DNA from 3 places in the Saccharopolyspora sp. NPDC002686 genome. Region 2 is predicted to be linked to each of the others. Evidence: riboswitches for the same ligand, from Rfam matches in the RefSeq annotation. Region 2 holds a riboswitch; each other region holds the start of a gene.
What was found. A riboswitch is a leader RNA that binds a small molecule or an ion and turns the genes downstream of it on or off. The one in region 2 is predicted to bind cobalamin.
Positions count from the first base shown of each region.

Region 1: it holds a riboswitch for cobalamin, as region 2 does, so the genes downstream of both, ABTZ89_RS04860 (HoxN/HupN/NixA family nickel/cobalt transporter) here and ABTZ89_RS31445 (ribonucleoside-diphosphate reductase subunit alpha) in region 2, are expected to answer to the same signal.
Region 3: it holds a riboswitch for cobalamin, as region 2 does, so the genes downstream of both, cobN (cobaltochelatase subunit CobN) here and ABTZ89_RS31445 (ribonucleoside-diphosphate reductase subunit alpha) in region 2, are expected to answer to the same signal.

Region 1 is NZ_JBEOVY010000021.1:3,227-10,735, forward strand. Features, by position in the region: gene ABTZ89_RS04840 (pyridoxal-dependent decarboxylase) at 32-1,450, shown strand; gene ABTZ89_RS04845 (DMT family transporter) at 1,432-2,352, opposite strand; gene ABTZ89_RS04850 (LysR substrate-binding domain-containing protein) at 2,444-3,298, shown strand; gene ABTZ89_RS04855 (DUF1876 domain-containing protein) at 3,364-3,633, opposite strand; cobalamin riboswitch at 3,965-4,090, shown strand; gene ABTZ89_RS04860 (HoxN/HupN/NixA family nickel/cobalt transporter) at 4,168-5,220, shown strand; gene cobA (uroporphyrinogen-III C-methyltransferase) at 5,357-6,580, shown strand; gene ABTZ89_RS04870 (pyridoxamine 5'-phosphate oxidase family protein) at 6,678-7,157, opposite strand; gene ABTZ89_RS04875 (SRPBCC family protein) at 7,157-7,509, opposite strand, start outside.
Region 2 is NZ_JBEOVY010000336.1:232-7,891, forward strand. Features, by position in the region: gene ilvD (dihydroxy-acid dehydratase) at 1-1,693, shown strand, start outside; gene ABTZ89_RS31440 (ribonucleotide-diphosphate reductase subunit beta) at 1,709-2,878, opposite strand; partial or broken gene ABTZ89_RS31445 (ribonucleoside-diphosphate reductase subunit alpha) at 2,910-5,420, opposite strand; cobalamin riboswitch at 5,403-5,618, opposite strand; gene ABTZ89_RS31450 (glycoside hydrolase family 3 protein) at 5,724-7,660, shown strand, end outside.
Region 3 is NZ_JBEOVY010000021.1:12,129-25,607, reverse strand. Features, by position in the region: gene ABTZ89_RS04935 (serine protein kinase RIO) at 1-673, shown strand, start outside; gene ABTZ89_RS04930 (DEAD/DEAH box helicase) at 878-2,377, shown strand; gene ABTZ89_RS04925 (pyridoxamine 5'-phosphate oxidase family protein) at 2,445-2,846, shown strand; gene cbiE (precorrin-6y C5,15-methyltransferase (decarboxylating) subunit CbiE) at 2,870-4,105, shown strand; gene cobM (precorrin-4 C(11)-methyltransferase) at 4,102-4,845, shown strand; gene ABTZ89_RS04910 (cobalt-precorrin-5B (C(1))-methyltransferase) at 5,001-6,092, opposite strand; gene ABTZ89_RS04905 (cobalt-precorrin-6A reductase) at 6,137-6,886, shown strand; gene ABTZ89_RS04900 (precorrin-2 C(20)-methyltransferase) at 6,874-8,394, opposite strand; gene ABTZ89_RS04895 (precorrin-8X methylmutase) at 8,391-9,017, opposite strand; gene ABTZ89_RS04890 (ferredoxin-like domain-containing protein) at 9,044-10,258, opposite strand; cobalamin riboswitch at 10,392-10,513, shown strand; gene cobN (cobaltochelatase subunit CobN) at 10,630-13,479, shown strand, end outside.

The DNA.
Region 1 (7,509 bases), on a different contig from region 2:
GCGGTGAGAGGGTGGCTGGGTGGTTGGGCACATGTCACCCGAGGAGTTCCGGGCTTACGGCAGGCAGGTCGTCGATTGGGTCGCCGACTACTACGCCGGCGTCGAGTCGCATCCCGTGCGGTCGCAGGTGCGGCCTGGGGAGGTTCGGGCTCAGCTTCCCGCGCACCCTCCTGAGCAGGGCGAACCGTTCGATGAGGTGCTCCGCGATCTCGACGCCGTGCTGGTTCCCGGCGTGACGCACTGGCAGCACCCCAACTTCTTCGCCTACTTCCCGGCCAACGCCAGCGGGCCCGCCATCCTCGGCGACCTGCTCTCCAGCGGGCTCGGCGTGCAGGGCATGGTGTGGGCGACCAGTCCGGCCTGCACCGAGCTGGAGACCGTCGTGGTCGACTGGATGGCCGAGCTGCTCGGGCTGCCCGAGCACTTCCGGACCGATGCGGTCGGTGGCGGCGTCATCCAGGACTCGGCGTCGAGCGCCGCGCTGGTGGCCTGCCTGGCCGCGCTGCAGCGGGTCAGCGGTGGTGCCGTCGCGAGCAAGGGCATCACCCGGCGCCACACCCTCTACGTCTCCGAGCACACCCACTCGTCCTTGGCGCGGGCCGCGCGGATGGTCGGCATCGGCGCGGACAACGTCCGGATCGTCGACGTCGACCCGGACACCCTGGGCATGGACCCCGCGCACCTGGACGCCCTGATCGCCGAGGACCTCGCCGCCGGGGCCGTGCCGACCCTGGTGTGCGCGACCATCGGCACCACCTCGACCACCGCGATCGACCCGGTCCGCGCCGTCGGCGAGGTGTGCCGGGCGCGCGGCGTCTGGCTGCACGTCGACGCGGCTTACGCGGGCGTGGCCGCGGTGTGCCCGGAGCTGCGCTGGATCAACGACGGGGTCGCCGAGTTCGCCGACTCCTACTGCACCAACGCGCACAAGTGGTTGCTGACCAACTTCGACTGCAGCCTGCTGTGGATGGCCGACCGGGCGCCGATGATCGATGCGCTGTCGATCCTGCCGGAATACCTGCGCAACCCGGCCACGGCGTCCGGCGAGGTGATCGACTACCGCGACTGGCAGGTGCCGCTGGGGCGCCGGTTCCGGGCGTTGAAGCTGTGGTCGGTGCTTCGCTGGTACGGGGCCGAGGGGTTGCGCGAGCACATCCGCACCACCGTGGGACTCGCGCAGGAGTTCGCCGGGTGGGTGCGCGAGGACCCGCGGTTCGAACTGCTGGAGCCGCATCCGTTCGGGCTGGTCTGCTTCCGGCCGCTGTTCCCGGAGCAGGACGACGAGCGCGTGTACCAGCTCATGGAGTCGCTGAACGAATCCGGTGAGCTGTACCTGACGCACACCAAAGTGGACGGTCGCACGGTGCTGCGGTTCGCGGTCGGCTCACCGCAGACCGAGCGGCGGCACGTGCAGGCGGCGTGGAAGCGCATTCAGGAATCGATGGGCTGACGTACCCGGCGTTCGCGCGGGCGCACCGGTGCTGCTCGGTCCGGGCGGGTGCCGAGCACGCAGGACGCGGCGCCGAGCGCGATGCCGAGCGCTGTCGCGATCGTCGGGGTTTCGCCGAGCAGGGGCCAGGCCAGCAGCGCGGCGACCGGTGGCACGGCGCTGAACAGGGCGCTCGCCCGGCTCGCCCCGCCGACGGCGACCGCTCGCAGGTAGCACGAGATGCCGATGACGGATCCCGCCAGTACCAGCCACGCCAGCACCGCGGCGGCCTGCACCCAGTGCGTGACGTGGCCGTGCTCGAAGAGCGCGAGCACGCCGACCGCGATAGCCGCAGCGGCTGACTGCACCGCTCCGCCGGCTCGCGGATCGATCGGCCCGCAGAACCGCTGCTGGTAGAGGCCGCCGGCGGAGAAGCCCAGGAGTCCGACCAGGGTGAGCAGGATGCCCGGGTTCAACGTGCCCTCGGCGAGCACCTGGCCGCCGAGGGTGACGACCACGGCGAGCACGCCGACGACGAGTCCCGCCAGGCGGACCCGGCTCAGCCGCTCGCGCAGCAGCACGGCCGCCAGCGCTGCGGTGAGGACCGGGTTCATGGCGATCACCAGCGCGGTCACCGACGCCGGAACGCCGACGCTCATCCCGCCGTAGCAGCCGCCGAACTGCGCCCCGTAGGTGAGGATTCCGGACGCGGCCGCGTGCCCCAGCTGCCTGCCGCGCGGCCAGTCGGCGCGGGAGGCGGTCGCGATCACCGCGAGCAGCGCGGCGGCCATCGCCAGGCGCACGGTGGTCAGCAGGAACGGGGGAGCGGCGGCGACGCCCAGCTTCCCGGTGGGGAATCCGCTGGCCCAGATGAACACGATCGGCGCTGCCAGCGACAGCGGGATCGAGCGTGCGGTCTTCATGATCCCAGGTTCGCCGCCGTCCCCCGGCCGCGTCCAACGACGATAAGCAATCGCGATCGATTGCGAAAGCTTATCAGTTATGCTCGGAAGCATGAGCGCTGTGCTGGACGTCGTCGCGCTGCGGAGCCTGGTCGCGGTGGCCGACTGCGGCGGATTCCACCGGGCCGCCGCCGCGTTGTCGCTGACGCAGTCCGCGGTCAGCCAGCACGTGCGCAAGCTGGAGCGGGTGGTCGACCGGAAGCTGGTCAGCAGGGAAGGGCGGCAGGCGAGGTTCACGTCGTCCGGGGAGCTGCTGCTGGCCGAAGCGCGGCGCATCCTCGACGTGCACGACTCGGCGCTGCGCCGCCTCGGTGCTGAAGAGCCGCACACGCTCGTCTTCGGCTCCACCGAGCACGCCGCCGACCGGCTGCTCCCGGAGCTGGCCACCCGGCTCCGCGCGGCCTTCCCGGAGTGGGAGGTGCGGTTCCGGCTCGACCGGACGGCCCGGCTGGCGGACGCGGTCGACCGCGGCAGCATCGACATCGCGCTGCTGATCGACTACGCCAACAGCGGCCACGACCGCGAAGCCGGGCAGTTCCGCTTGGAGTGGTACGCCGCCCCGGACTGGGAACCGCCCGCGGCCGGCGAACCGCTGCCGATGGTCGTCTTCGACGAGCCGTGCATCACGCGGCGGCTCGCGGTCCGAGCGGTGACCGACACCGGTCAGCAGCCGGATCTGGTGTGCGAGGCCGCCGATCTGGCCGGGGTGCTCGCGGCCGTGCGCTCCGGACTGGGGGTGGCGCTGCTGCCGTCGGCGAAGCCGCGCCTGGAAGGGCTCGTCGTGCGCGACGACCTGCCGCGCCTCGGACCTGCTCCGCTGCGCGTCCGGGTTCGCCAGGGGTTGGGCGAGGACGTCGTGGACCTGGCTGCGAAAGCGGTCGGCGAAGCCCTCGCCGTGCACTCGTGAGGGTCGGCGATCTCACGCGAGAACGGCGCTCCGCGCGGGGTTCTCGCGTGAAATCGCCGATGAATTCAGGCCGGTAGGTGCACGCGGCGGTGGAGGCGTTCTCCGATGTCCTTGGCCGCGTTGTCCAGCAGTTTGTGCGCCAGTTCGAACAGGGCGCGGGCGATCGCGATCTCGTCGCCGATCTGCGGTACCTCCGGGTCGTCCGGGTGGCGTCGCGCGGTTCCGTGGCCGTGCAGCGCCTGACCGGCCGGAGTGGTGAACCCGACGTCGGCGGTGGTCTTCGACCCCGCCTCCACGACCTGCAGGTTCAACGTGATCGTGTGCGTCTCGTTCATGGTGGCCTCCTGGTCCCCGTCGGCCCGCTGGTGCAGGCCGTTTCAGGTCGCCGTAACCCCCAGCATGCGCGCGCTCCCGGGCCGGCGAAAGGCCGATGTTCATCCGTTCGGAGTAGTCGTGGACCACAGTTTCAATTGAAACTGCAAACCCCGAGCACGGGAGACCACAGTTTCAATTGAAACTGCGGAAACCCGGTGATCGCATCCGCGGTACCGCCACGCACGGTAGGTCTGGAAAAACCTCACTTGAAACTGCGGCATTCCGGTGATCGCGGTCACCGGGGTTTGACCCGGGGGTGGTGATCGCGGAAGGATTCCGCCGCCGACAGTGCAGGAACCCGGTGCGAATCCGGGACGGTCCCGCCACTGTGACCGGGGAGCGGCCCCCGCTCGAGGCCACGGCTGCCACGCAGCTGGAAGGCCGGGGTGCCGCGTCGATCCGGGAGTCAGGAGACTGCGCGCCGGCCCCGCGTCGCACCGCGGCGCGCGGACACCGAGCCCCTCGGGCGGGAAACCCAGGAGGTCGGAGAACCCATGCACGGGGAATCCGGAACGGAACAGCAGCGCGCCGGTTGGGGCGCGGCGGAGCGGCGCAAGGCAGCGGTCGTGCTGGCCGCGGTAGGGGTGTTGCACCTGGTGGGCTGGGGTGCCTACCTGCTGCACCACGACAACTTCGGCATGGCGGGCGGGCTCGCCGCAGCGGGCACCACGGCGTACCTGCTCGGCCTGCGCCACGGCTTCGACGCCGACCACGTCGCGGTGATCGACGACGCCACGCGGCTGCTGATGCAACGCGGACGGCGTCCGGTCTCGACCGGCATGTGGTTCGCGCTCGGGCACGCCAGCGTCGTGCTCTTCCTCGCGTTCGCGGTCGCGTTCATCGCCGGGCCCGCCGCGCAGGAGTGGGCGGAGCAGGCCGGGGTGCAGGTCTCGACGGTCGTGGACCTGATCGTGATCGCGGTGCTGACCGCGCTGGCCGTGCTCAACGCGCTGGTCCTGCGCGACGCGGTGCGCCTGCTGCGCCGGGCGCGGCGCGGTGACGTCGACGAGGCCGAGGTCGAGATGGTGCTCGGTCGGCGCGGGTTGCTCGCGCGGTTGCTGCGCGGGCGGACGCGCACCATCGCCCGCTCCTGGCACCTGTTCGGGATCGGGCTGCTGTTCGGCCTCGGCATGCAGACCGCGACCGAGATCACCGTGCTCGCCATGGTCACGCCGGGGCAGCTTTCGCCGATCGCGGTGCTGAGCCTGCCGCTGCTGTTCGCCGCGGGGATGTGCACTGTGGACAGCGTGGACGGCATGCTGATGTCCCGCGCCTACACCTGGTCGCTGGCCCAGCCGCTGCGGCGGCTGTGGGTGAACGTGACCACCACCGCGCTGACCGTGGTGCTGGCGGCGGTCGTCGCGCTGGTCGTGCTCGCCGGGGTGCTCGACGAGCTCGGCGTGCCGAACACCACGCCGATCGCGGCGATCAGCGACCACTTCGAACTGCTCGGCTATCTGACGCTGGCCGTTTTCATGGCAGTATGGGGCGGCGCCGCGCTCTGGTGGAGCCTGTCCTCCCGCCGCGATCGGGCGGAGCGCGCGTGACCGACGTCCACGGGTTGGTTCGGGGTGGCGCCGAGCGGCCGGACCGGTGATCGTGAGCCACGACGAAGTGGCCAACCGCCCCTGTGAGCACGAATCCCCGGCGATGGCGTCGGGCGAGCACGACTGGACTACGGACATGACCAAGCACCTTGAGCACCACTACTTCGCCGGCCTGGACCTCACCGGGAAGCGGGTGGTCGTCGTCGGCGCGGGCACCGTCGCGCAGCGCCGGGTTCCGCGCCTGATCAACGCCGGTGCGCGGGTCGAGGTCATCGCGCCGGAGGCGACTCCCGCCGTTGAAGCGATGGCCGAGGCGGGCGAGCTGATCTGGCACCAGCGCCCTTACGCGACTGGTGATCTCGACGGCGCTTGGTACGTCGTGGCGTGCGCGACCGGAACCGAGGTGAATGCGGCGGTCGCGGCCGAGGCCGAGCAGAACCGGATCTTCTGCGTGCGCGCCGACGACGCCTCGCAGGGCACGGCAGTGACACCGGCGGTGGCGCAGCACGGCGGGCTGCTGCTCGGCGTGCTGTCCGGCGGCGAGCACTGGCGTTCGGCCGCCGTTCGCGACGCGCTCGTCGAGGCGTTGCGGACCGGCGTGGTCGACGAGCGCTCCGAGCCGCCGTCGCCGGGGGTGGCCCTGGTCGGTGGCGGGCCGGGCGATCCGGACCTGATCACGGTGCGCGGGCGTCAGCTGCTGGGGCGCGCGGACGTGGTGATCACCGACCGGCTGGCGCCGCGCGAGCTGCTCGAAGAGCTCGGTCCGCACGTGGAAGTGGTCGACGCTTCGAAGATCCCGTACGGGCGGGCGGCGAACCAGGACGTCATCAACTCGCTGCTGATCGAGCACGCCAAGGCCGGGAAGTTCGTGGTGCGGCTCAAGGGCGGCGACCCCTACCTGTTCGGGCGCGGCTTCGAGGAGCTGCTGGCGTGCGCCGAGGCCGGTGTCGCGGTGACGGCGGTTCCCGGGATCACCAGTGCTTTCGCGGCTCCGTCCGCGGCGGACGTGCCGGTGACGCACCGCGGTGTCGCGCACGAGGTCGTGGTCGTGTCCGGACACGTCGGACCGCACGACGAGCAGTCCCTTGTGGACTGGCCGTCGCTGGGACGGCTGCGCGGGACCATCGTGCTGATGATGGGCGTCAAGCGGATCGCGGAGTTCGCGGCGGTTCTGGTGGAGCACGGCCGCGACCCGAAGACCCCGGTCGCGGTGGTGCAGGAAGGCACCACGCGCAACCAGAAGACACTTCGCACGACGCTGGGCGAGGCCGCCGAGGCGATCCGCGAAGCCGAGATCAAGCCGCCGGCGACCATCGTCATCGGCCCGGTCGCCGACCTGGCCCCCGAATCGCGCCGGTAGTTCTCGCTCGTCGACTGCCGCGTGTTCGACGGCTCGGCGCGAGCCTTCGCTTCTCCGCCGTTCCGGTGCCGGTGCCTGGGAGTGGATCGCCTTGCGGTCAGACCAGCCACTGGCCGGACTGCATCAGGGTCCTGCCGCTGAGCTCGGCGAAGGAGCGCCATGCTTGCAACCGAGTCGGGGTGAGCTGGAGGTAGACGAATCCGGGTGTGCGCCGCGGGTCAGGACCGCCGCGCAGCAGTGCGGCGAACGGGTCGGCGATGGCCGGATCGATCGCGTCGGGCTCGATGATCTCCATCGTGCCGTCGACCATGACCACGTCGTAGTGCTGGCCGATGGCTGCCCGTGCTCGTGCGGTGGCGGCCACGTTGGTCACCGTGCGGCTGTTCGCGGAGGTCGCGAAGGTGAGCACCTCGCCGTCGTGGTGGAACAGGAGCGGGACGAGGTGCGGGCCGTCGGCATCGCCCGTGGCCAGCCACGCGGTGGTCTCCGAGCGCAGGAGTTCGAGCGCATCGCTCTTGCGTTGCAGGGGTTCCCGGGGTGGTGGCATCGCGTCGCTGGTAGTGCCCGATGCCGCCATCAGCGGTCCCCGGGCAGCAGCTGGGCGTAGCGAGCGAGGTACATCGGCCAGCCGCCCTCGCCTCCCACGCCATCGCTGACGGCTTGCCAGCCAGGTCCGTGGCGATCGAGCTTGCGGTGTTCGAGTTCCACGCGCGTGCGCTGCGCAGCTTCGGCGATGAAGCGGACCTCGACCTCGCTCGTGCGCTCGTGGTCGGGTTCGATCTGCCATCGGGGGCTGATGTCCCAGCTGAAGACGACGCGGTGCGGGGGCTCGTAGGCGAGTATTCGGGCCCAGCGGCACTCGCTGCCGTCGGCCCCGCGGTCGAAGATGTGGCCGCCGACGTGGGGTTCGAACACCGTCTCGGTGATCT
Region 2 (7,660 bases):
TTCGAAGCTCACCGACGGTCAGCGCGCTCTGAAACCCCGGAGTCGCGAGGTCACCGAGGGAATGGAGAGGGCCGCGGCGCGCGGGATGCTGCGCGCGGTCGGCATGCAGGACGACGACTTCGCCAAGCCGCAGATCGGGGTGGCGTCCTCCTGGAACGAGATCACCCCGTGCAACCTGTCCCTGCAGCGGCTCGGGCGTGCGGCCAAGGACGGGGTGCACGCGGCCGGCGGATTCCCGATGGAGTTCGGCACCATCTCGGTGTCCGACGGCATTTCGATGGGGCACGTCGGCATGCACTACTCCCTGGTGTCCCGGGAGATCATCGCCGATTCGGTCGAGACCGTGGTGGAGGCCGAGCGGCTGGACGGCACGGTGCTGCTCGCGGGCTGCGACAAGAGCCTGCCGGGGATGCTGATGGCGGCAGCCCGGCTCGACCTCGCCTCGGTGTTCGTCTACGCCGGCTCCATCCTGCCCGGTCGGGTGGACGACCGGGAGGTGACGATCATCGATGCTTTCGAGGCGGTCGGGGCTTGCGCCCGAGGCCTGATCTCCCGGGCCGAGGTGGACCGCATCGAGCGGGCCATCTGCCCGGGTGAAGGCGCGTGCGGTGGGATGTACACCGCGAACACCATGGCGTGCGCGGCTGAAGCGCTGGGCATGTCGATGCCGGGTTCGGCGAGCCCGCCTTCGGTGGACCGGCGCCGTGATGCGAGCGCGCGGGCTGCCGGGCGCGCGGTGATCGGCATGCTGGAGAACGGGCTGACGGCCCGGCGGATCCTGACCAAGCAGGCCTTCGAGAACGCGATCGCGGTGGTGATGGCCTTCGGCGGCTCGACCAATGCCGTGCTGCACCTGCTCGCGATCGCCCGAGAAGCCGGCGTCGACCTGGCGCTGGACGACTTCGACAGGATCGGTGACCGGGTGCCGCACCTCGCGGACGTCAAGCCGTTCGGTCGGTACGTGATGTCCGCGGTCGACCGCATCGGTGGTGTTCCGGTGGTGATGAAGGCACTGCTGGACGCGGGACTGCTGAACGGGGACTGCCTGACGGTGACCGGGCGGACGGTCGCGGAGAACCTGGCCGAGCTGCAGCCCCCGGGGCTGGACGGCGAGGTGCTGCACCAGATGTCGAACCCGATCCACCCGACCGGCGGGCTGACGATCCTCCGCGGTTCGCTGGCCCCCGATGGCGCGGTGGTGAAGAGCGCAGGGTTCGACTCCGAGCGGTTCGACGGGACGGCGCGGGTCTTCGACGGTGAGCAGGGCGCGATGGACGCGGTCGAGGACGGCTCGCTCAAGCCCGGTGACGTGGTCGTCATCCGGTACGAGGGGCCGCGCGGAGGTCCTGGGATGCGGGAGATGCTCGCGGTGACCGGTGCGATCAAGGGAGCCGGTCTCGGCAAGGACGTCCTGCTGGTGACCGATGGCAGGTTCTCCGGCGGTACGACGGGGTTGTGCATCGGGCACGTGGCGCCGGAAGCCACCGACGGCGGACCGATCGCGCTGGTGCAGGACGGCGATCCGATCAGACTCGATCTCGCTGCCCGCACCCTGGACCTGCTGGTGGACGAGGCGGAGCTCCGGCGGCGGCGCGAGCGCTGGACGCCACCGGAACCCCGCTTCCGCCACGGCGTTCTCGGCAAGTACGCGAAGCTGGTCGGCTCCGCGGCCGAAGGCGCGGTGTGCGGTTGAACCGGCTGCAGCAGGTCAGTCCCAGGAGAGGGATGCCCCGGACTGGTACTCGATGACCCGGGTCTCGAAGAAGTTCTTCTCCTTCTTCAGGTCCATCGCCTCCGACATCCACGGGAACGGGTTCTCCGCCTCCGGGAACACCGGCTCCAGGCCGAGCTGGTCGCACCGGCGGTTGGTGATGAAGTGCATGTACTGGGCGCACAGATCGGCGTTGATGCCCAGGATGCCGCGGGGCATGGTGTCCCGGCCGTAGGCGATCTCGAGCTCGCAGGCCTCGGTGAGCATCTGGCGGACCTCGGCCTGGAACTCCGGGGTCCACAGGTGCGGGTTCTCCAGCTTGATCTGGTTGATGCAGTCGATGCCGAAGTTCAGGTGGATCGACTCGTCGCGCAGGATGTACTGGTACTGCTCGGCGATGCCGACCATCTTGTTCCGCCGGCCCAGCGCCAGGATCTGCGCGAAACCGGTGTAGAACCACATGCCTTCGAAGATGACGTAGAACGCGACCAGGTCGCGCAGGAAGGCCTGGTCGGCCTCGGTGGTGCCGGTCGCGAAGTCCGGGTCCTCCAGGCTCTGGGTGTACTGCAGCGCCCAGGCGTCCTTGTCGGAGATCGACGGGATCTCCCGGTACATGTTGAACAGCTCGCCCTCGTCGAGGCCGAGGCTCTCGCAGATGTACTGGAAGGTGTGCGTGTGCACGGCTTCCTCGAAGGCCTGGCGCAGCAGGTACTGGCGGCATTCGGGGTTGGTGATGTGCCGGTAGACCGCGAGCACGATGTTGTTGGCGACCAGGGATTCCGCGGTGGCGAAGAACCCGAGGTTGCGCTTGAGCATCAGCCGTTCGTCGTCGCTGAGCCCGTCGGTGGACTTCCACAGCGCGATGTCGGCCTGCATCGAGATCTCGGTGGGCATCCAGTGGTTGTTGCAGCCGGCGAGGTACTTCTCCCACGCCCAGCCGTACTTCAGCGGCAGCAGCTGGTTGACGTCGGCGCGGGCGTTGATCATCGCCTTCTCGCTGACGTCGACGCGCCCGCCGGAGCGGTCGATCTCGCCGAGACCGGCGGAGGTGGAGGGGGACTGCAGGGAGGTCATGCTGTGGTGCTCCAGGGGTTTTCGTTCGTGCAGTGCGGTCCGCGCGCCCCGGGTCCCCGCAATTTCAATGGAAATCGGGGGTGCGATTTCCATTGAAATTGCGGGTGGGACCCGGGGTGGGGCGTCACTGGCAGGCTTCGCAGTCCGGGTCCTCGATGGAGCAGGCGGCTCCGGTCGAGGTGGTGGGGACCGTGGTCGGGACGGCGTTGAGCTTGCCGTCGGTGCCGCGCAGGGTGCTCTTCTCCACGTGGGTCGCGCTGGTGGAGCGCAGGTAGTACGTGGTCTTGAGGCCCTTGCGCCAGGCCAGCCGGTACAGCTCGTCGAGCTTGCGGCCGCTGGGGGCGGCGACGTAGAGGTTCAGCGACTGGGCCTGGTCGATCCACTTCTGCCGGCGCGCGGCGGCGTCGACCAGCCAGTGCGGCTCGATCTCGAACGCGGTGGCGTAGAGCTCCTTGAGCTCCTGCGGGATCCGGTCGATCGGCAGCAGGCTGCCGTCGTGGAACTTCAGGTCGGCGACCATCGCCTCGTCCCACAGGCCGGCGCGCTTGAGGTCGGCGACCAGGTGCGGGTTGACCACGGTGAAGTCGCCGGACATGTTCGCCTTGACGTACAGGTTCCGGTAGACCGGCTCGATCGACTGGTTGACGCCGCAGATGTTGGCGATCGTCGCGGTCGGCGCGATGGCCATCACGTTGGAGTTGCGCATCCCGTCGCGGACCACGCGTTCCCGCAGCTCCGCCCAGTCCATCGTGGACGAGCGGTCCAGGTCGACGTCACCGCCGCGGGCTTCGGCGAGCAGTTCCAGCGAGTCGATGGGCAGCACGCCCTTGCTCCACAGCGAGCCGTCGAAGGTCTCGTAGCGGCCGCGCTCGGCGGCCAGCCTGCTGGAGGCGCTGATCGCGTGGTAGCTGATCAGCTCCATGCTGCGGTCCGCGAACTCCACTGCTTCCGGCGTCGACGGCGCGATGCGCTGCACGAACAGCGCGTCGGCGAAGCCCATCAGCCCCAGCCCGATCGGCCGGTGCCGCATGTTGGACCGGCGGGCCTCCGGGATCGTGTAGAAGTTGATGTCGATGACGTTGTCCAGCATCCGGACCGCGGTGCGGGTGGTGCGCTCCAGGCGCTCGGCGTCGATCCCGCCGGCCGTGACGTGGTGGGCCAGGTTGATCGAGCCGAGGTTGCACACCGCGACCTCGTCGACGCTGGTGTTCAGGGTGATCTCGGTGCACAGGTTCGAGGAGTGCACCACGCCCGAGTGCTGCTGCGGCGAACGCAGGTTGCACGGGTCCTTGAAGGTGATCCACGGGTGGCCGGTCTCGAACAGCATGGTCAGCATCCGCCGCCACAGCTCGACCGCGCGGACCCGCTTGAACACCGCGATCTCGCCGCGGTCGGCGGCCTGCTCGTAGGCGCGGTAGCGCTCGGCGAACGCCGTGCCGTAGAGGTCGTGCAGGTCCGGGGTCTCGTCGGGGGAGAACAGCGTCCACTGCTCGTCGGCCTCGACGCGGCGCAGGAACTCGTCGGGCACCCAGTTCGCGGTGTTCATGTCGTGGGTGCGGCGCCGGTCGTCACCGGTGTTCTTGCGCAGGTCGAGGAATTCCTCGACGTCGATGTGCCAGGTCTCCAGGTAGGCGCAGACCGCGCCCTTGCGCTTGCCGCCCTGGTTGACCGCCACCGCGGTGTCGTTGGCGATCTTCAGGAACGGCACCACGCCCTGCGACTTGCCGTTGGTGCCCTTGATGTGCGCGCCGATGCCGCGCACCGGCGTCCAGTCGTTGCCGAGGCCGCCGGCGTACTTCGACAGCAGCGCGTTGTTGCTGATCGAGTGGAAGATGCCGGACAGGTCGTCGTCCACCGTGGTGAGGAAGCACGAGGACAGCTGGGGACGGGTGGTGCCTGCGTTGAACAGCGTCGGCGTCGAGCACATGAAGTCGAACGACGACAGCAGCTGGTAGAACTCGATCGCGCGGGCTTCGCGGTCGTCCTCGCGCAGCGCCAGGCCCATCGCGACCCGCATGAAGAAGGCCTGCGGCAGCTCGAAGCGCACACCGCCCTCGTGCAGGAAGTACCGGTCGTAGAGGGTCTGCAGACCCAGGAAGCCGAACTCCAGGTCGCGCTCGGGCTCCAGCGCGCTGCCCAGCCGGTCCAGGTCGAAGTCCGCCAGCTCCGGGTCCAGCTGTTCGAGCGCCACCCCCCGGCGCACGTACTCGGCGAAGTGCTCGGCGTAGTCCGAGTCCGGCTCCGCGCCGAGGAACTCCAGCGCTTCGCGGCGCATCCGGTTCAGCAGCAGGCGGGCGGTGACCTGCGAGTAGTTCGGTTCGGTCTCGATCAGGGTGCGGGCAGCCATGATCTGGGCCAGCGAGAGCTCGTCGTCGCTGATCCCCGCGTAGCCGGTGCGCCGCACTTCGTCGAGCACTGCTTCCGCGGACACGCCGGACAATCCGGCGCAGGCCTGGTGGACCGCGGTCGACACCTCGGTCCAGTCGTTGAGTGTGGCCGTCACTGGCTCTCTCCCCTCGCGAGCTCTGCGGACCTCGAGCGCGCGCGAGAAGACCAGGGCGGCAGGCGCCGCCGATCGTCCACGCGAACCCGCCCTCGAGGCCCCGGACAGCACGCCTTGTCGCGTGCACCGGTGGCAGGTCTTCGGACTCACGGGCGGCCTACTGGTCGTGGCTTCCCAGGCGTTGGCCCAGTGCTCTACCCGTCGCCCGGGATGGGCGGTCGGGTCACGACGGTCGTTCCCGTTCACCGCTGCGGGGCAGTCCCGGATTCGCACCGGGTTCCCTCTTGCCTCACCAGATCGCTCTGGCGAACCACCAGCGATCGACACACTACATGTTGGGTTTGTGGCTGATGTGAACGGGCAGATATCGGCGTGTTGTGCTCCCCGGTCGGGTGGCAGAGACTGGCGACCGGAGCCTGCCGAAAGGGGTTGCCCGTGGACGAGGCGCAGCTGCGGTCGTTGTTGGAGGAGCTGACCGCGGCGGAGAAGGCCCGGCTGCTGACCGGTGCCGGCTTCTGGACGCTGCATCCTATGCCGAAGGTCGGACTGCGCTTGATGGTGCTCTCCGACGGCCCGAACGGGGTGCGCGGAACGGAGTGGGACGAGCGCGACACGTCGCTGCTGCTGCCGGTCGCGTCCGCGCTGGGGGCCACTTGGGACCGGGCGGCGGCGCGGACCGCGGGCGAGCTGTTCGGCGACGAGGCGCGGCGGCGCGGTGTGCACGTGGTGCTCGCGCCGACGGTGAACGTGCACCGGAGTCCGTTCGGCGGCAGGCACTTCGAGAACTTCTCCGAGGATCCGCTGCTGATCGGGGAGCTCGGCGCGGAGGTCGTCTCGGGCGTCCAGTCGCGCGGGGTGGCGGCGACGGCGAAGCACTTCGTCGCCAACGACACCGAGACCGAACGGCTCAGCTACGACGCGGTGGTCGACGAGCGGACGTTGCGCGAGGTCTACCTGAAACCGTTCGAGCGGATCGTGTCGAAGGCCGGTCCGTGGGTGGTGATGGCGGCCTACAACTCGGTCAACGGGCAGACGATGACGGAGAACTCGCCGCTGGTCAACGACGTGCTCAAGGGCGAGTGGGGGTGGGACGGCGTGGTGGTGTCGGACTGGTTCGCCACCCGCTCGCTGCGCGGTGCCGCGCTGGGCGGGTTGGACCTGGCGATGCCGGGGCCGAAGAGCCCGTGGGCCGACGGGAAGCTCGCGAAGGCAGTGCAGCAGGGCGAAGTTCCGGCCGAGGTGCTCGACGACAAGGTCCTGCGGTTGCTCCGGTTGGCTTCCCGCGTCGGGGCTTTCGAGGATTCCGAGCCAGGTGGCGGCGCGCCGCCGGAGGAAGCCCGGCCGATCGTCCGCGATCTCGCGACCCGCGGATTCGTGCTGCTGCGCAACGAACCCGTCGGTGGGGCGCCGGTGCTGCCGATCGACCCGAAGGTGTCCAAAGTGGCCGTGATCGGGGAGAACGCGACGATTCCCGCCGTGCAGGGCGGAGGTTCGTCGCACGTCAGCCCGCCGCACGTGGTGACGCCGCTGGCCGGGCTGCGGGCTGCGCTGCCGGACGCGCAGGTGGTCTACCAGCGCGGGGTTCGGCACCGGCGGTTGCTGGACGTGCTCGCGCCGGACGAGGTGGCCGATCCGGACGGGGGAGGTGCCGGGATCCGCGTCGATTTCCTCGGCGCGGACGGGGAAGTGCTCGGCAGCGAGCTCCGCGGCACCGATCGGCTGCTGTGGATGTCCGGCCTGCCGCACGGGGCGAAGTCGTTGCGGTTGCGGGCGAAGGTGAGCGCAGAACTCGGCGAGCACGTGTTCGGGGTGAGCGGCACCGGGCACTTCCGGGCCGAGGTCTCGGGCCGCGAGGTGCTGGCGGCGGACGTGGCGCGCACGTCGGGTGTCGACGACCCGCTGGCGGACATGCTGGAACCGCCGGAGCAGCGGTTCAACGTCGTGCTGGTGGATTCGGACCTGGACGCGTCGGGGCGGATGGCGTTGACCGTGGAGTTCACCCCGGAGAGCACCGAGGGCCTGGTGTCGGTCGGGCTCGGCCACCGGGCGCGGGAGTGGGACGACGCGAGCGAGCTCGCCGCGGCGCTCGCAGTCGCCCGGGATGCTGATGTCGCGGTGGTGGTGGTCGGCACGAACGACGAGGTCGAGACCGAGGGGCGGGACCGGAGCTCGCTGGATCTGCCGGGCGTGCAGGACGAACTGGTCCGCGAGGTGCTGGCGGTGAACCCGAACACCGTGGTGGTGGTCAACGCCGGAGCGCCGGTGCTGATGCCGTGGAGCGGGGAGGTCCCGGCGGTGCTGTGGACGTGGTTCGGCAGCCAGGAGTACGGCGACGCGCTCGCGGACGTCCTGCTGGGGCAGGCGGAACCAGG
Region 3 (13,479 bases), on a different contig from region 2:
CCTGAAGACCGGCAAGGAAGCCGACGTCCACCTGCTGCGGCGCTCGTTGCCCGGCGCCGAGTCCTGCCTGCTGGCGTCCAAGCGGTACCGCGATTCCGACCACCGGATGTTCCAGCGCGATGCCGGCTACCTGGAAGGCCGGCGGCTGCGCAAATCCCGCGAGATGCGGGCGATCCAGCAGCGCACGTCGTTCGGGCGCGGCATGATCGCCCAGCAGTGGGCGGTGGCGGAGTTCCGCGTGCTGTCCGCGCTGTGGCTGGCCGGAGCTCCGGTGCCGTACCCGGTGCAGCGGGTCGGGACCGAGATCCTGCTGGAATTCCTCGGCACGCCCGACGGCACGGCGGCGCCACGCCTGGCGGCGCTGCGACCGGATGCCGATGAGCTCGACGAGCTCTGGTCGCAGCTGGTCGAGGCCCTGGTCGTGCTCGCCCAGCACGGCTTCACGCACGGCGACCTGTCCGCGTACAACGTGCTGGTGCACGACGGGCGGCTGGTGCTGATCGACCTGCCGCAGGCGGTCGACCTGGTGGCCAACCCGCTCGGCCGGGACTACCTGCGACGTGATGCACACAACATCGCGGCATGGTTCCGCTCCCGCGGCGCCGACGAGGCCCGGACGGATCCGGACGCGCTGGTCGAAATCCTTGCCGCAGCGGGGAATCTGCCTCGATGAGGCCGTCCCGGTCGGCCCGGACGCCAGCCATGGGCATCCGGGCCGATCAGGGTAGAATCCAGAACGAGAGCCGGGATCACCGGCCCGTGTCCGCAGCGACACGTTTGACCACCTATCGGCGCCGACGCGCCGGGCTCGTCCTCGTGATCGCCCGCGGACTTCCCGCGAAGCCTCCCCGTGACGTGCCATTTCCGGGAGTTCTTCGTGCCATCAAGCTCGTCCGCCACGCCCGCGCGCTCGTCCCGACGTCCGCGCCGCCGCCGACCGCAGGGCAAGCCGCAGCAGACCAAGCGCAGCCTGTTCGACGAGGTCGGTGTGACCGCGGTCGCCCCCGCGCCGTTCGCCGATCTCGGACTGCCCACCCGGCTGGTGCGCGCGCTGGCCGACAACGGGATGGCCGAGGCCTTCCCGATCCAGGCCGCCACCATCCCCGACGCGCTGACCGGCCGCGACGTGCTCGGACGCGGCCAGACCGGTTCCGGCAAGACGCTGGCGTTCGGCCTGCCGCTGCTGGCGATGCAGCAGGGCAGCGCCCGCCCGATGCACCCGCGCGGCCTGGTGCTGGTCCCGACCCGCGAACTGGCCACCCAGGTGACCGATTCGCTGAAGCCGCTGGCCAAGGCCCTCGGGCTCTACGTCCGCGAGGTCGTCGGCGGCACCTCGTTCAACCGCCAGGTCGACACGCTGCGCCGCGGCGTGGACGTGCTGGTCGCGACGCCGGGACGACTCGCCGACCACGTCCGCCAGGGCACCTGCGTGCTGTCCGAAGTGGAGCGGACCGCGCTCGACGAGGCCGACCAGATGGCCGACATGGGCTTCCTGCCGCAGGTCCGCGAGCTGCTCGACCTGGTCCCGGCGGACGGCCAGCGGCTGCTGTTCTCCGCCACCCTGGACGGTGACGTCGACAAGCTCGTCGACCGGTACATGACCGACCCGGTGGTGCACTCGCTGGCGCCGCCCGCGGCCAGCGTCGACAGCATGGAGCACCACCAGTTCCTGGTGTCGACGACGGACAAGCAGGCCGTGCTCGCGCGCATCGCGGCTCGCGAGGGCCGCACGATCATGTTCGTGCGCACCAAGCACCACGCCGACCGCCAGGCCAAGAAGCTGCGCGCGGCCGGGATCCCCGCCGGTGCCCTGCACGGCGGCAAGGCGCAGAACGCCCGGACCCGCATCCTCGACGAGTTCCGCAGCGGTGAGACGACGACGCTGGTGGCGACCAACGTCGCGGCCCGCGGCATCCACGTCGACGACGTGAGCCTGGTCGTCCACGTCGAGCCCCCGGCCGATCCCAAGGACTACCTGCACCGCGCCGGGCGGACGGCGCGCGCGGGCGCGACGGGCACGGTGGTCACCCTGGTCACCGACGACCAGCGGGACGCCTTCCGCACCATGGCCAACCAGGCCGGTGTCAAGGCCAAGACGACGTCGGTGCGCCCGGAGGACGCTGAGCTGGTCCGCGTCACCGGTGCCCGCGAGCCCAGCGGTGTCTCGCTCGCCGCGCCGAAGCAGCCGCGCGAAACCCCGCGCAACCGCGGTCCGAAGCGCGGCGACGCCCCGCGGAACAACAAGCGCCGCGACGAGCCCCAGGGCAACCGGCGTCGGCGCCCGTCGGACGACGGGCGGCGCGCGGAGGGCGGCGACCGGCGTGGACAGGGCCAGGCCCGGCGCGGCGGCAATCGCGGTGGAGCCCGCCGGGCGTGACGGGGTCCCGCCCCGACCGACCTGGACGATGGGTGGCACGTCGACGATCCGCACGAGGAGGAATCCAGTGAGCCGGAGGCTGGACAACGCGAGCGAGGAGTTCCTGGAGTTCTGGCGGGAACGACACTTGTGCACGTTGACGACGGTGCGCGCCGACGGCACACCGCACGTCGTCCCGGTCGGGGTGACCCTCGACGTCGAGACGGCGACCGCGCGGGTGATCTCCTCCGGCACCTCGCACAAGGCTCGCCAGATCCGGGCGGCCGGTCCGGACGGGGCGAAGGTCGCGGTCTGCCAGGTCGACGGGCGGCGCTGGTCCACCCTGGAGGGGGTCGCCGTGGTGCGCGACGACCCCGCAGCGGTGGCCGACGCCGAGCGCCGGTACGAGCAGCGCTACAAGAAGCCCCGCGAGAACCCGGCGCGCGTGGTGATCGAGATCTCCGTGACGAAGGTCCTCGGCAACGCCTGACCACGACGTGGTGAGGTGGTGCGGTGAACGTTCAGCAGGAGAAGCCGGAGCTGGTCCACGTCGTCGGCATCGGAGCGGACGGTGCAGCAGGTCTGTCCCCGACCGCGCGGTCCATTGTGGACTCCGCCGAGGTGCTGTTCGGCAGTTCGCGCCAGCTCGACCTGGTCCCCGGAGCGACCGGCCGGCGGGTGGCCTGGCCCAGTCCGCTGCTGCCGGCGCTGCCCGGCCTGCTCGCCGAGCACGCCGACCGGTCGATCTGCGTGCTGGCCAGCGGCGATCCGATGTTCTACGGAATCGGCGCGACCCTGGTGAAGCTGCTGGGCCCGGACCGGGTTCGGATCGTCGCGCACCCGTCGTCGCTGTCGCTGGCGTGCGCGCGGATGGGCTGGCCGGTGCAGGAGACCGCGGTCGTGAGCCTGGTCGGCAGGCCGGTGGAACTGCTGCACCCCCGCGTCCAGCCGGGAAACCGGCTGCTGGTCCTCAGCTCCGACGGCACCACCCCGCGCGACGTCGCGGCGCTGCTGCGCGAGCGCGGGTACGGGCCGAGCAGCATGACCGTGCTGTCCGATCTCGGCGGCGAGGACGAGCAGCGGATCACTTCCACCGCTGATGGCTGGGAAGAATCGTCGGTGGGTCCGCTGAACGTGATCGCGATCGAGTGCCGCCCGGCTCCCGATGCGCGGGTTCTGCCTACCACGCCCGGACTTCCGGACGACGCGTTCGAGCACGACGGGCAGATCACCAAGCGCGAAGTACGGGCGGTCACGCTCGCGCGGCTGGCTCCGACCCCGGGCCAGCTGTTGTGGGACGTCGGTGCGGGCGCCGGTAGCATCGCGATCGAGTGGATGCGCAGTGATCCGTCCTGCCGCGCGGTCGCCGTCGAGCACCGCGACGACCGGGCGCAGCGCATCACCGCGAACGCGGCAGCGCTGGGCGTTCCCGGGCTCCAGGTGGTGACCGGAGCTGTGCCGCGCGCGCTGGACGGCCTGGACGGCCTGGACGAACCCGACGCGATCTTCGTCGGCGGCGGCGGAACCGCACCGGGCGTTCTGGAGGCGTGCTGGGCCGCGTTGCGTCCGGGCGGACGCCTGGTGGTCAACGCGGTCACGTTGGAATTGGAGGCGTTGGTGGCCGACTGGTACCGCCGCGTCGGCGGTGAACTGGTCCGGATCTCGGTGGAGCGGGCGGCGCCGATCGGCGGGTTCACCGGCTGGCGGCCGTCGATGCCGGTGACTCAGTGGGTGGTGAGCAAGCGATGACAGTTCGTTTCGTGGGTGCCGGTCCCGGTGCTGCGGACCTGATCACCGTGCGGGGCCGCGATGTGATCGCGTCGTCGCCGGTGTGCCTGTACGCGGGCAGCCTGGTGCCGGACGAACTGCTGGAGCACTGCCCCGCCGACGCCAAGCTGGTGGACACGGCCAAGCTGACCTTGGACGACATCCTCGCCGAGATGTCGGCCGCGCACGAGGCCGGACTCGACGTGGCGCGCCTGCACTCCGGGGATCCGTCGGTGTTCAGCGCCGTCGCCGAGCAGATGCGCCGCCTCGACGCCGCCGGCATCCCGTACGAGGTCGTGCCGGGCGTGCCTGCGTTCGCCGCTGCGGCGGCCGCGCTGAACCGGGAGTTCACCGTGCCCGGGGTCGGGCAGACCGTGGTGCTGACCCGGACTTCGGCCCGCGCGACGCCGATGCCGGAGCACGAGGACCTGGCCACGCTCGGCCAGAGCCGAGCGACGATGGTGCTGCACCTCGCGGTCAACCGCATCGAGGAACTGGTCGAGGAGCTCGTGCCCAACTACGGTGCCGATTGTCCGGTCGCCGTCGTGGCCAACGCGAGCCGACCGGACGAAATCGTCCTGCGCGCAACGCTTTCCGACATCGCCGGGCACGTCCGAGCGGCGGGCATCACCCGGACCGCCGTCGTCGTGGTCGGCGAAGTCCTGACGGCCTCGGAGTTCCCCGACAGCCACCTCTACTCCCCGAACCGCTGCCGGGACTGACCCGTCGCGCAGCACGCACGCATCGTTCAACCGATGTTGTGACCCGCCGGTGTGTCGGTGCACGACACACCGACCTGTGGACGACTTCCCGCAAATTCAATGAAATCGGACATCTGATTTCCATTGAATTTGCGTCGGGGTCGGAGCGCGCCGGGCTAGGCCCCGGCTCGGCCGACGATGGTTCCGGCTCTGTCGATGACGACTACGTCCACGGAGATCGGGGCTCCTCGGAGGGTTTCGAGGCAGAAGCTGCGGGCCCGGGCGGCGATGAGGTCGCCGAGCGGGAGGTTCGCCTCGGTGCAGAGCTGGAGTGCTTCGAGGGCCGTGTTGGCGCCGGTGATCCTGGTGGTCAGGTCCGCGGTGCCGCCCGCGTCCCGGACGATTTCGGCGAGCAGGGCGAAGTTGACCTGTGAGCGCTTGGAGTGCAGGTCCAGGTGGCCGTCGGCGAGCTTGGAGATCTTGCCGATGCCACCGGCGACGGTGAGGCGCGGAACCGGGTGCCGCCGCAGGTACTTCAGCACCGCACCGGCGAAGTCGCCCATGTCCAGCAGCGCCTCGTCGGGCAGGTCGTAGAGCTGGGTGGCGACCTTCTCCGAGGTGCTGCCGGTGCATCCGGCGACGTGCTCGAGACCTGCCGCGCGCGCCACGTCGACCCCGCGGCGGATGCTGTCGATCCACGCCGAGCACGAGTACGGCACGACAACGCCCGTCGTGCCCAGGATGGACAGCCCGCCGAGGATGCCCAACCGCGGGTTCCAGGTGCGCCGGGCCAGTTCCTCGCCTCCGTCGACGGACACCTCGACGACGACGTCCCCGCTGCCGCCGTGCTCCGCGGCCACGCGCGCGACGACCTCGCTCATCAGCTGCCGCGGCACGGGGTTGATCGCCGGTTCGCCGACCGGCAGCGGCAGCCCCGGCTTGGTGATGGTTCCGACGCCCTGACCAGCGCGGAAGACCACGCCCGCACCCGGTTCCGCATGCCGGACCGTCACCGACACGAGCGCGCCGTGGGTCACGTCGGGATCATCGCCGGCGTCCTTGACCACGCCTGCCGTCGCGAACCCGTCGCCCAGCCGTTCCCGGGCGAGCGCGAAGGCCGGGCGGTGCCCCTTCGGCAGCAGGATCTCCACCGGATCCGGAAAATCCCCGGTCAGCAGGGCCGTGTAGGCGGCGGCCGTGGACGCCGTGGCGCAGGCGCCGGTCGTCCAGCCGTACCGGAGGCCCGATCCCTCCGTTCGTCCACTCATACCGGGAGAATGCTCCTCATGCGGTTCTCAACGGGGTGGGTCGGATGACCCGCGTGCTCATCCTCGGCGGCACCGGCGACGCCCGGAAGCTCGCCGAACGGCTCGTCGAGCGGTCCGGTCTGCACGTCACATCCTCCCTGGCCGGCCGGGTCCGCGAGCCGCAGCTCCCGCCCGGCGAGGTGCGGGTGGGCGGGTTCGGCGGTCCGGACGGGCTGGCCGACTGGATCCGGAACGAGCAGGTCAGCGCGGTCATCGACGCCACCCACCCGTTCGCCCGGACGATGACCGGCAACGCCGTGGCGGCGGCCCGGAGCGCGGGCTGCCCGCTGCTGGTCCTGCGCCGCCCCGCCTGGCAGCCGGAGGCCGGTGACGACTGGCGATCGGTGCCCTCGATGACCGCGGCCGCCGCGCTGCTGCCGGAACTGGGCGAACGGATCTTCCTGACCACCGGCAGGCAGGGGCTGGCCCACTTCGCCGAGCTCGACCTCCAGTTCCTGGTGCGCACCGTCGATCCGCCCGAACCACCGCTGCCCCCGCGCACGACCGTGCTGCTCGCGCGCGGGCCGTTCACCGTCGACGACGAGCTCGCGCTGCTGCGGGAGCACCGCATCGATGCGCTGGTCAGCAAGAACAGCGGCGGTTCGATGACGAGCGCGAAGCTCGTCGCGGCCCGCGAGCTCGGGCTGCCGGTGGTGATGGTGCAGCGACCGCCCCGGCCCGACGCGCCGTCGACCGGGACGGTCGAGCAGGCCGTGGCCTGGCTCGACGAGGTGCTGCGCGGTCACGCCGGGTAGCGCCTCGGGGTGAACACGACGTCCTCGCCGTTGGCACCGCTGGCGATCCGCGTGGTCGACGAGCCGATCAGCAGCAGGCACCGCATGTCCACATCGGACTGGTCGAGGTCGGCGAGGCGCACCACCTTGATGCTCTCCTCCGCGCCACCGATGTCCCGCCCGATGACCACCGGCACGTCCGGCGAGCGGTGCTCCAGGACCGCGTCCCGCGCGGCCGCGACCTGCCAGGTCCGGCTGCGCGACGCGGGGTTGTAGATCGCCATCACCAGGTCGGCCGCTGCGGCGGCGCGCAGGCGCTCGACGATCACCTCCCACGGCTTGAGCCGGTCGGACAGCGACAGCACGCAGAAGTCGTGCCCCAGCGGTGCGCCGACGCGGCTGGCCACGGCCTGCGCCGCGGTCATCCCGGGCAGCACCCGCACGGGCACGTCCGCGCGCTCGGCCGCGACCTCCAGCACCGCGCTGGCCATGGCGAACACGCCCGGATCCCCGGACGAGACCACCGCGACCTTCGACCCGCGCCGAGCGAGCTCCAGCGCGAACTCCGCCCGCTCCGACTCGACGCGGTTGTCGGACGCGTGCTTGCGCTGGCGGGGATTGTCCGGAACCCGCGCGAGGTACGGCGCGTACCCGACCAGCTCGTCGGCCTCGGCGAGCGCCGCCTGAACCTCCGGCGTCACCCACTCGCGCCCACCAGGTCCGAGCCCCACCACGACGACCTCGCCCTGACCTGCGGTTTCAGCAGCCGTGACGGTTTCCCGCGAAACCGGAACACCGCTGTTCGCCGGGCCGGGGAGCAGCGCCAGCGAGAAGTACGGGACCGTTTCGGGGTCGACGTCGGCCAGGCGTTGGTAGCGCTGGCGATCCGTGGTCGCGCGCTCGACGTACCACGCCTCGTCCAGGCGGCCCGCCTTCTCGAACGCCTCCCGGACGCCTTCGAAGGTGCGGCCCAGCTTGAGGACCGCCGCAGCGTCGGTCCGGGCGAGCCGCTCGGCGAGGACGTCCGGCGGGAGGGTGCCCGGCAGGACCGCGAAGGTCTCGTCGCGTTCGGCCAGCGGCCGGCCCAGGGTCGCCGAGGCACCGCTGATGGAGGTGATGCCCGGGATCACCTCGGCGCGGAAGCGACCCGAAAGCCGCTTGTGCATGTGCATGTAGGAGCCGTAGAAGAGCGGGTCGCCCTCGGCGAGCAGGACCACGTCCCGCCCGGCGTCGAGGTGCGCGGCGAGCCGGTCCGCGCAGTCGGCGTAGAACTCGTCGATGGCGCCCTGGTAGCCGCCCGGGTGGTCGGTGGTCTCCGTGGTCACCGGGTAGACCAGCGCTTCTTCGACCTGGCCTGCCCGCAGGTACGGTTCGGCGATCGACCGCGCGACGCTCCGGCCGTGGCGAGCGCTGTGGTAGGCGATCACCTCGGCCTGCTCGATCAGCCGGGCGGCCTTGACCGTCACCAGTTCCGGGTCGCCGGGACCGAGGCCCACGCCGTAGAGCGTGCCCTTGCCGTTGCTGCTCACTCTTCCTCGCTCGCGATCGCGTTGATGGCGGCCACCGCCATGGCGCTGCCGCCCCGGCGGCCGCGCACCACCAGGTGCTCCAGACCGCTCGGGTGCGCTGCCAGCGCGTCCTTGGATTCCGCCGCGCCGATGAACCCGACCGGCAGGCCCAGCACCGCGGCGGGCGCGTCGGCACCGTCCTCGATCATCTCCAGCAGCCGGAACAGCGCGGTCGGCGCGTTGCCGATCGCGACCACGGATCCGCCCAGCTGATCGCGCCACAGCTCCAGGGCCGCCGCGCTGCGGGTCGTGCCCAGCTCGCGGGCCAGGTCCGGAACCCGCTCGTCGGACAGCGTGCAGATCACCGGGTTGTCGGCCGGCAGGCGCCGCCGGGTCACACCCGCAGCCACCATCGCGGCGTCGCACAGGATCGGCGCACCGCCGTGCAGCGCCGCACGCGCGTCGGCCACCACGTCCGGCGAGAACGCGATGTCCTCGACCAGGTCGACCATGCCGCAGGCGTGGATCATCCGCACCGCGACGCCGGCCACGTCCGGCGGCAAGCCGTCCAGCCGGGCTTCCGAGCGGATCGTGGCGAAGGAGCGGCGGTAGATCTCCGCACCTTCCCGGACGTATTCGGGCACCCCGCGGTAGCGGGAGCTGTTCTCGTTCACACTTTCCTCCGTGCCGCGCCGAGCGCGGCGGATACCTGGTCGACATCGGCTTCGGAAGTCCACGTCGCCCCGTCGAGTCCGACCTCGTAGCCGGTTCCGGTGGCCAGCACTTCCACGACGCGTCCCGGCGGACGGCCGCAGCGCCGCTCGCACCCCGACCAGTGCACCGGCAGGTCACCGAGCGAGGCCCCTCGCCGGGCGTCTTCCCGGACGTCGGCCAGCGCCTTCGCGCACCCGGGCCGACCAGCGCACGTGGTCACCCCGACCCCGGCCGAAGCGGGGTCGGTGAGCAGGCCGCGCGCACCGAGTTCCGACGCCCACCGACCGGCTTCGACCGGTCGCATGCCGGGCAGGACCGCGGTCCGCCAAGGCGTCAGGCGCAGTTCGCCCGCGGCGTCGGATGCGGCGGTGATGATATCCACCTGGTCCCGCGCCAGACGGCCCAGTGGTGCGCCCGCCACGACGGAAACCGTTCCGTCGCGCCGAATCACGCGCCCGACCTGCGCATGCGTGGTCGGCGCCGGGGGCGTCGGCTCGGCTGGTGCGACCTCGGCGCCCAGCCGTTCAGCGATCCGTCGCGCCCCGCCGTCGAGTTCGGCCAATCGCCATGCCGAACAGCCCTGCGCCGCCTTCTCCGCGAGGAATGCTTCGGCGGCGGCGATGGCGGCTCCAGCGGCTCGCCGCGGGGTCGTTCGAACACCGGAATCCACCCCGGCGAGCAGCAGCACAACGGTGTCCGCGGACACCGCTCGCAGCGCGACGTCGGCGCCGAGCGAGCTGACGTCGCCGCTGCCGTCGTCGACCGCGAACAGGAAACGTCCGGGCAGTTCGGCCAGCTCCGGGGTCGCGCACAGCGCCGCGTCGAGTTCGGCCGCCACCGCTCGCACGTCCACCAGCTCGCGCCCCTCCGCCGAGGGCGAGCCGATGATGTTGCGGACCCGCTCGTGGGTGTCCGACGGCAGCAACCCCGCTTCGCGCAACCGCGCGGCGAGCTCCTGCGCCGCTCCGGCCGGCAGGCCGCGGACCTGCAGGTTCGCCCGCGAGGTCAGCTCCAGCCCGCCGTCCCCCAACGCCGCGACCTCGGCCAGCGCGCGAACCTGGGACGGGCTCAGCGCGCCGCCGGGGACGCGGATCCGGGCCAGTCCGCCGTCGGCGGCCTCGTGCACCCGCAACGCGCCAGGACACGCATCCCGTTCAGCTCTTCGCACCACGCGGCAGATACTACGGACCCGGGTAGTTGCGGACGCAAACCAAACGCGGTGCGACGCGCGTCATGCTCGCGAACCTTGACGTAGGATCACCCCGTTGCGGAAAGTGGTCCGCAGCATCATGCGGCGATGTGCGGAGGAAGCCGGTGCGAATCCGGCGCGGTCCCGCCACTGTCACCGGGGAGCGAACTCCACGATGCCACTGTCCTAACAGGACGGGAAGGCGGAGCGAGCGCTGATCCGGGAGCCAGGAGACTCCGGTCGCCGCTGGACCTGCCGACCGGGGCGAGGAACCCCGAGAGAGGTGCCGTCATGCGCCGCGCAAGCGCGCCCTGGCCCAGCGTCGCCGTTCGCCGAGCCGAGGAGCGCCCCGCATGATCCTGCTTCTGTCCACTTCGGACACAGACCTGCTCAGCGCCCGCGCCGCCGACGCCGACTTCCGGCTCGGCAACCCCGCCCGGCTGGGCGTGGACGACCTGCCGCCGCTGCTGGAGGACGTCGAGCTGGTCGTGGTGCGGCTGCTCGGCGGCCGCCGGGCCTGGGAAGAAGGTCTGGACGCGCTGCTGGCGGGACCGCGCCCGGTGGTCGTGCTCGGCGGCGAGCAGGCCCCGGACGCCGAGCTGATGGAGTGCTCGACGGTGCCGGCCGGGGTGTGCGCCGAAGCGCACCGCTACCTCGCCCACGGCGGCCCGGACAACCTCGCCCAGCTGCACCGATTCCTCTCCGACACGGTCCTGCTCACCGGCCACGGCTTCGAACCGCCTGCCGAAACGCCGTCCTGGGGCGTGCTCGAGCGGACCCCGCAGCGCACCGAAGGCCCGACCGTCGCGGTGCTCTACTACCGAGCGCACCACATGGCGGGCAACACCGCGTTCGCCCACGCGCTGTGCGAGGCGATCGAGGACGCAGGCGGTCAAGCCCTGCCGCTGTTCTGCGCCTCGCTGCGCGCACCCGACCCGGAACTGCTGGAACAGCTGGGCAAGGCGGACGCGCTGGTCGTCACCGTGCTCGCCGCCGGGGGCACCAAGCCCGCCACCGCTTCGGCCGGTGGCGACGACGAGGCGTGGGACGTCGGCGCGCTCGCCGAACTCGACATCCCGATCCTGCAAGGCCTGTGCCTGACCAGCAGCCGCGCCGCGTGGGAGGACAACGACGAAGGCCTGTCCCCGCTGGACATGGCCACCCAGGTGGCGGTGCCCGAGTTCGACGGCCGCCTGATCACGGTTCCGTTCTCGTTCAAGGAGAACGACGCCGAAGGCCTGCCGGTCTACGTCGCCGATCCCGAGCGCGCGGCCCGCGTCGCGGGCATCGCGGTCCGCCACGCCGCGCTGCGGCACATCCCGCCGCAGGACAAGCGGCTGGCGCTGATGCTGTCGGCCTACCCCACCAAGCACTCCCGGATCGGCAACGCGGTCGGCCTGGACACCCCGGTCAGCGCGGTCCGCCTGCTGCGGGAGCTGCGCGACCAGGGCTACGACATCGGCCCGGCCGACGGTCCCGACGCGCTGCCCGGCGTCGCCGAGCAGGACGGCGACGCGCTGATCCACGCGCTGATCGCCGCTGGCGGCCAGGACCGCGACTGGCTGTCCGAGGAGCAGTTGAGCGGCAACCCGGTCCGCATCCCCGCGCGCCGGTACGCGGAGTGGTTCGCGACGCTGCCCGAGGACCTGCGCGGCGAGATCGAGCAGCACTGGGGAGCGCCGCCCGGCGAGCTGTTCGTCGACCGGTCCCAGGACCCGGACGGCGAGATCGTGCTCGCCGCCGTCCGCGCGGGCAACGTCGTGCTGATGGTGCAGCCGCCGCGCGGTTTCGGGGAGAACCCGATCGCGATCTACCACGACCCGGACCTGCCGCCGAGCCACCACTACCTGGCCGCCTACCGCTGGCTGATCGACGAGTTCGGCGCGCACGCGATGGTGCACCTGGGCAAGCACGGCAACCTCGAGTGGCTGCCCGGCAAGACCGCGGGCATGTCCGCCTCCTGCTCCCCCGACGCGGCGCTGGCCGACCTGCCGCTGATCTACCCGTTCCTGGTCAACGACCCCGGCGAGGGCACGCAGGCCAAGCGCCGCGTGCACGCCACCCTCGTCGACCACCTGGTGCCGCCGATGGCGCGCGCGGAGAGCTACGGCGACATCGCGCGGCTGGAGCAGCTGCTCGACGAGCACGCCAACATCTCCGCGATGGACCCGGCGAAGCTGCCCGCGATCCGCAGCCAGATCTGGACGCTGATGCAGGCCGCCAAGCTCGACCACGACCTGGGGCTGGACGAACGGCCGCACGACGCCGAGTTCGACGACATGCTGCTGCACGTCGACGGCTGGCTGTGCGAGGTCAAGGACGCCCAGATCCGCGACGGCCTGCACGTGCTCGGCGACGCCCCGACCGGCGAAGCCCGGGTCAACCTCGTGCTCGCGATGCTGCGGGCCCGCCAGATGTGGAGCGGGCAGAGCGCCGCGCTGCCCGGTCTGCGCGAAGCGCTCGGGCTCTCCGAGGACGGCAGCGAGGCGCGCGAGCACGTCGACGACGTCGAAACCCGCGCGCACGCCCTGGTCCAGGGCATGGAGGACCGCGGCTGGAAAACCGCTGCGGCAGCCGAGGTTTGCCGCGAGGTCCTCGGCGAGACCAACGACGCCGTCGTGCAGGTGCTGGAGTTCGCCGCGAACGAGGTGGTGCCGCGGCTCGCGGCGACGACCGACGAGATGACCGCGACGCTGCACGCCCTCGAAGGCGGCTACGTGCCCGCGGGCCCCAGCGGATCGCCGCTGCGCGGACTGGTCAACGTGCTGCCCACCGGACGCAACTTCTACTCGGTCGACCCCAAGGCGGTGCCGAGCCGGCTCGCGTGGGAAACCGGTTGGGCCATCGCGGAATCCCTGCTCGACCGCTACCGCGCCGACACCGGCGAGTGGCCGCGCTCGGTCGGCCTGTCGGTGTGGGGCACCAGCGCGATGCGCACCTCCGGCGACGACATCGCCGAGGTGCTGGCGCTGCTCGGCGTCCGGCCGACCTGGGACGAGGCGTCGCGCCGCGTCAACGGGCTGGAGGTGATCCCGCTCGAGGAGCTGGGCCGCCCGCGCATCGACGTCACGGTCCGGATCAGCGGGTTCTTCCGGGACGCCTTCCCGCACGTGGTCGCCCTGCTCGACGACGCGGTGCGCCTGGTCGCGGCCCTCGACGAGCCGGCCGAGCAGAACTTCGTGCGCGAGCACGCGCAGGCCGAT